DNA from 2 places in the Priestia sp. 3CA3 genome. Region 2 is predicted to be linked to the other one. Evidence: riboswitches for the same ligand, from Rfam matches in the RefSeq annotation. Region 2 holds a riboswitch; the other holds the start of a gene.
The links. Region 2 has a riboswitch for cobalamin ahead of AC1VNJ_RS23340 (HoxN/HupN/NixA family nickel/cobalt transporter). Riboswitches for the same ligand answer to the same signal wherever they lie in the genome.
Positions count from the first base shown of each region.

Region 1: it holds a riboswitch for cobalamin, as region 2 does, so the genes downstream of both, AC1VNJ_RS00080 (ribonucleoside-diphosphate reductase subunit alpha) here and AC1VNJ_RS23340 (HoxN/HupN/NixA family nickel/cobalt transporter) in region 2, are expected to answer to the same signal.

Region 1 covers NZ_JBXENJ010000001.1:17,021-20,195, forward strand. Annotated here, with positions in the region: gene menC (o-succinylbenzoate synthase) at 1-921, shown strand, start outside; cobalamin riboswitch at 1,200-1,385, shown strand; gene AC1VNJ_RS00080 (ribonucleoside-diphosphate reductase subunit alpha) at 1,519-3,175, shown strand, end outside.
Region 2 covers NZ_JBXENJ010000011.1:92,839-96,013, reverse strand. Annotated here, with positions in the region: gene AC1VNJ_RS23350 (undecaprenyl-diphosphatase) at 1-534, shown strand, start outside; gene AC1VNJ_RS23345 (organic hydroperoxide resistance protein) at 686-1,105, shown strand; cobalamin riboswitch at 1,211-1,393, shown strand; gene AC1VNJ_RS23340 (HoxN/HupN/NixA family nickel/cobalt transporter) at 1,527-2,324, shown strand; gene AC1VNJ_RS23335 (M20 family metallopeptidase) at 2,556-3,175, shown strand, end outside.

The DNA.
Region 1 (3,175 bases), on a different contig from region 2:
CAGACATGTTTTCATATGTTAGACGATTTTTTAATTCCTTCGCTTCTTCACCAGCAGCTTCAAAAACCAGAGGATGTTCAAAAGTTATTCAAACCTCTAAAGCGGAACAACATGGCTAAAGCAGCTTTGGACTGTGCTGTATGGGATTTGTATGCAAAGCGCCAAAATAAGCCCTTAGCTGAAGTAATTGGCGGAATAAGGCCTGCTGTAGAAGCTGGAGTGGTAGTTGGCTTAAATGATATTTCCATCATGAAAGAACAAATAAAGACTTATATGAAAGATGGTTATAAGCGCTTTAAAGTGAAAATTAAGCCAGGCGCTGACTATGAGCTACTGAAACAAATTCGAGATGAATTTCCAAGCATTCCTCTTATGGCTGATGCCAATTCAGCCTATACGTTAAGCGATAGTGATTCATTGAAAAAACTAGATGAATTGAATTTAATGATGATCGAACAGCCGTTAAGTTCGGATGATATCCTTGATCATCGATTATTACAAAAGCAAATGAAGACGCCGATTTGCTTAGATGAAAGTATTGTGAGCTATGAAGATGCACGTCATGCAATCGAACAAAAAAGCTGCAAGATTATCAATGTGAAAATCGGTCGAGTTGGCGGAATGTCTGTAGCAAAAAAAATTCATGATTTATGCGCCCTACACGGTGTAAGGCTTTGGGTTGGCGGAATGTTAGAAGCCGGGATTTCACGAGCTCATAACATCGCCCTTGCCACACTGCCTTCTTTCACGATACCAGGTGACATTTCTGCGTCGTCTCGCTATTGGGAAAAAGATATTATTAAGCCCGAAGTAGAGGTAGAAGCCGGAGTAATAAAGGTGAAGGAAAAACCGGGGATAGGATACGATATTGATAAAAAGTTTATCAAAACAATCACAGCATTTGAAAAAGAATACAAATAATTAAAAACCGTTTTTTATGAAAAACGGTTTTTTTATTGATGTTGGCAATGTTTAGTAGAAAAATAGGACAAATTTTTTAAAAAGAGCACATTGTTCCATCAAGCGTGTCAAAACATGTTATGATGGAGTAGTTTGATGAAAAAAGTCGAAGGATTTTATCGTAAAAAACAAAATTATTTTTGAAAATAGGTTGATAGTTTTCTAAGTTGTCCTATATAATGTGTTTATAACATAACACAATATGTTGTTTGTTAAACAATAATAAAATACTATATTTTGTGTTTTCCAGTGAAAAAGGTGTCTGATAAAAAGACTTAAAAGGGAATTTGGTGAAAATCCAAAGCTGTCCCCGCAACTGTGAATGCTGATGAAATAAGGAGATCCACTGTGAGTAAACATCATGGGAAGGCCTTAAAGTAAAAAGAAGCATAAGTCAGGAGACCTGCCTTTTTTATGTCGTTTTATCTTCTTCGGGAGGTGAGAGGGTAGAGCGAGGATTGAGAAAAGACTTAGTGTCTTCTTCTATCTTCGTTCTATTCGCTCACCGAGGTACGGTGAGCGATTTTTTATTTTGAAGTGAAGAGAGGAGCCATATTTATGGTGAATACATTAAAGCCTACAATTCTACATGAATTAACTGCATATATTGAACGTTTAAAAAAAGAATTTACGCAACTTGATTTTTCTTTGTATGAGGAAAAGGTTATTCAAACTGTTACAGTAAAGGAAAATATGACGGACGAAAAGGTTGCAAACGTACTAATTTTGGCAGCCCTAGAGCGTATTTCAATGGAAGAACCAGATTGGACGTACGTGGCGGCAGACGTCTACTTAAACGAACTATATCGAAAAGCAGCGGACAACCGAGGTTATGATAAAAAAGAGAAGTACGGTTCGTTTTATCAGCTTATTCAAGAACTAACAAAAATCGGCATTTATAATAAACAGCTATTAAAAACATATACAGAAGAAGAAATTAATGAAATTGCTTCAGTCATTATTCCTGAACGCGATCGTTTATTTACATACATTGGATTGCTGACATTAGCAGATCGCTATTTAGCGACATCACATGATAAGCGTGTATACGAATTACCGCAAGAACGTTTTCTTATCATTGCTATGACGCTGATGTCTCAAGAAAAGAAAGAAAATCGAACAGCATTAGTAAAAGAAGCGTACTGGGCGCTTTCTAGTCTATATATGACGGTTGCCACACCAACACTCTCAAACGCAGGAAAGAGCTACGGACAGCTATCTAGCTGCTTTATTGATACGATTGATGACAGCTTACGCGGTATTTATGATAGCAATACAGATTTGGCCACGCTTAGTAAAAATGGAGGCGGAATTGGTGTCTACCTCGGTCATATTAGAAGCCGAGGAAGTGATATAAAAGGTTTTAAAGGCGTATCATCAGGAACAATTCCATGGATGAAACAGCTAAATAATACGGCTGTAAGTGTCGATCAGCTAGGTCAACGACAAGGAGCTATTGCTGTATATTTAGATGTTTGGCATAAAGACATTTTTTCATTCTTAGACGCGCGTTTGAACAATGGTGATGAACGCCAGCGCACGCATGATTTATTCACTGGCGTATGTTTGCCAGATTTGTTTATGGAAAAAGTAGAAGCACGTGAAGACTGGCACTTATTCGATCCTCACGAAGTTCGTACGCTGATGGGCTACTCGTTAGAAGATTTTTATGATGAAGAAGAAGGCAGCGGTTCGTTCCGCACTCGTTACGCTGAGTGTGTAAACAATGAACAGCTTTCAAGAGAAACAGTGCCTGCTATTGAGATCTTCAAGCGCATTATGCTTTCGCAGCTTGAAACCGGAACTCCTTATATGTTCTATCGTGATACGGTTAACCGAGCTAATCAAAACCGACACGCGGGCATGATTTACTGCAGTAACTTATGTACAGAAATCACGCAAAACCAAAGTACAACGGTCGTAACAGAGGAAATTACGGAAGACGGAAAAATTATTATTACAAAGAATCCGGGCGATTTTGTTGTATGTAATCTTTCTTCTATTAACTTAGCGAGAGCCGTAACTGAAGATGTACTTGAACGTTTAATTCCAATTCAAGTACGCATGCTTGATAATGTTATTGAGTTAAATGATTTGCCGGTACTTCAAGCAAAGCTAACGAATCAAAAGTACCGCGCAGTAGGGCTTGGCACATTTGGCTGGAACCATTTGCTTGCCTTAAAGAAAATAGCATGGGAGACAGATGAAGCGGTAG
Region 2 (3,175 bases):
TCGCATGTGAAGTTTGTAGATTCGTTAATGGTATTCTTTGCAGATTATGCCCAGTATGTACTTATTGTTTTACTCGGCTTGTTTTTACTTATTAATAAAAACGGCAGCCGTGTTGTAGCATTTCAAGCTTTATGTGCTTGTGCCACAGGAGTCATTATCAATAAAGTGATTAGTTTATTTGCTTATCGAGATCGTCCGTTTATCTCTCACCACGTGAATCAGCTTATTGATCACGCCGCGAATTCTTCATTTCCAAGCGATCATGCTACATCTGCATTAGTTATCACTTTTACCATTTGGCTGCATTTCAAACGTTCAGGGCGCATGTGGGTTGTCATGGGTGCACTCATTGCATTTTCACGGGTATGGGTTGGCGTTCACTATCCATTCGATGTGTTAACAGGAGCCGTTTTAGGCTGCGTGCTGGCGCTGTTTATTCATTATGTTATATTTAATACGAAACTGATGAGGGCTATTACCAACTTGTCTATTTTTCGAAAATCAGCTTATGACGAACAGTCTCAATATTATTAAGAAAAAGTCGCATATACGCGGCTTTTTTTATTGGAAAATTTTTAATGTATTTAACACTTGTTTTTTAAAATTAAATTGTGTACAATTAAATTACAGAAACGATAAATAAAAAATTTTAATAAAATTACTAAAAAAGAGGAGAGATTTATACATGAAAGCTTTATATGAAACGACAGTCGTTAACACAGGTGGAAGAACAGGAGAAGTTCATTCTTTAGATAATATCTTTAATTTAGACGTTGCAACACCTCCAGCGCTTGGTGGAGAAGCAACAACAGCAACAAACCCAGAGCAGCTATTTGCAGCTGGATACAGTGCTTGTTTCAACAGTGCGTTAGAATTTATGTTGAAAAAACATAACGTAGAAATTAAAAGCAGTGAAGTAAAAGCTACGGTTCAGCTGCTTCCAGATAAAGCTGATCAAGGAGTAAAAATTGCTGTAGCGCTTGAAGCTCATATCGAAGGCTTAGATTTAGAAACAGCTAAAAAATATGTAGACCTAGCCCACTCATACTGCCCGTATTCAAAAGCAATCAGCGGCAACGTAGACGTAACGGTAGAAGTAGTTTAATTGCTTTAAAAAGCCCTGTTAAGCATGTAAAGCTTAGCAGGGCTTTTTTATTTGAATTTTCTCTATTCATTTGTAAGGAGTACTAGTATAATGAGGAAGAAAATGAATCATTCGCACAGTTTAGGTGCTCTTACATAGCGTAAGAGGTAACAGGGAATCGAGTGCAAATCTCGAGCGGTCCAGCCACTGTAAGCAGGGAGTTTTCTATCTTATCGTCACTCAAAACGGGGAAGGCGGTAGAAAATGATGATCTCAAGCCAGGAGACCTACCTATTCTGTACACTTGACTCTTCTAGGAAAGAGGCGGTGTATCAAGGTACGCAGTGAGCAATTACTGTTTATTTTCATATGCCGACACATCCTCAATTTCTATAGAATTGAGGCTTTTTTACGTTTTATTTTAAAAAAAGGAGTGTAGGAAATGGAAGGTTTATCAGTTTTTTTACTTGTCTTTTTATTAGGAATCAGGCACGGATTAGATGCAGATCACTTAGCTTTTATTGATGGCCAGACCCGATATAATTGGCGAATGGGCAGCCGTTTTGCCCCGTGGGTCGGAACGCTGTTTTCACTCGGTCATGGAGGAATGGTGGCCGTCACGGCCGGGGTGCTGGGCGTAGTGATGAAGAATTTTACGTTTCCAGCATATTTCGATCATTTTGCATCTTGGGTATCTATCATCTCTCTCTTTCTGATTGGGACATTAAACACATATCATTTGCTTCGAACTAAAAACAAAGAAGAAGAGTTTCAGGTGAGCGGGTTAAAAGGGAAGTTTATTCCGAAAATCGCAAAAGGAACAACGAATCCTTTTTTAATTATTCTTGTAGGAGCGCTGTTTGCCCTAGCGGCTGAAACGGTCAGTCAAACGGCCGTGTGGTCTCTAGCTGTAGGGAACGCAGGCAAATATACGCCGCTTTTATTAGGACTAGTATTTATGTTTGGTATGATGCTGACAGATACAATCGATTCACTGATTGTACATAAAATGGTGAATGAATCGAGTAAGTTTGGGCAATCTGCTTCCCGCTTGATGGGCTGGATTATTGTTATCCTCGCATACGGGGTGTCCTTCTACTTAGCATTCACTTTCTTTAATCCATGGGCCGAAGTAAACTTTGAAATGGTTGGCGTTATTTTGTTTGTTTTTTTAGTGTCTATGTTTGTTTTTGTAAGTGTGAAGTCAAAAGGGAAAAATATCAAAATAAATGTCAATTAATAAAATGAAAGCTTTAATCTGTTGAAGATTGAAGCTTTTTTGTATAAATTTGTTGAAGTTTATGGCTATTTTCGGTCAGTTATGAATAAGTTAAAGTATTATCTGTATTTTAAGGATGGAAAATTGTCTGAAAACCATTATAATTAAGGATAATTTAAGGTCGTTATGTGAAACGTAGAACATACTCATACGTACGATAAATAAAAGCAGTGAATGCACAAGCAGCAGGGGTTGTTTGGAGGAGGAATTGATTTGAGTCAGGTAATGGTAGAACAAAGCGTATTTAGTTATTTAAAAGAACATGAACAAGAGATGCTCGAAGATTTAGTTGGATTTGTGAAAAAAGAATCACCGTCCTACTGTAAAGAGTTAGTGGATCAGTGTGGAATGTATTTAACGCAGCTGTTTCAGAAGCGTTTAGGCGTGGGGTATGAAATCATAGAAGAAAAAGAAGTAGGAAACCATTTGAAATTTACGATTGGAGAAGGAGAGAAGCAGCTTTTAATTATCGGTCACTTTGACACGGTATGGGAAAAGGGAAGGCTGAGTCTAAGAACAGAAGGAAACAAGCTTTATGGTCCGGGAATTTTAGATATGAAAGGCGGCATTGTGCAATCAATATGGGCAATTAAAGCGATTCAAGAGCTCGGCTTAGAAATGGATAAAAAAATTGTGTTTTTCTGCAATTCAGATGAAGAGATTGGATCAATTTCCTCTAAAAAATATATAGAAGAAGAAGCACAAAGAAGTGAAGCTGTGCTAGTAGCTGAACCTGCGGTGGCGGGTTCAGGTGCGTTAAAAACGTCGCGCAAAGGAGCGGGGATTTTTACCGTAAAGGTGTGGGGACAAGC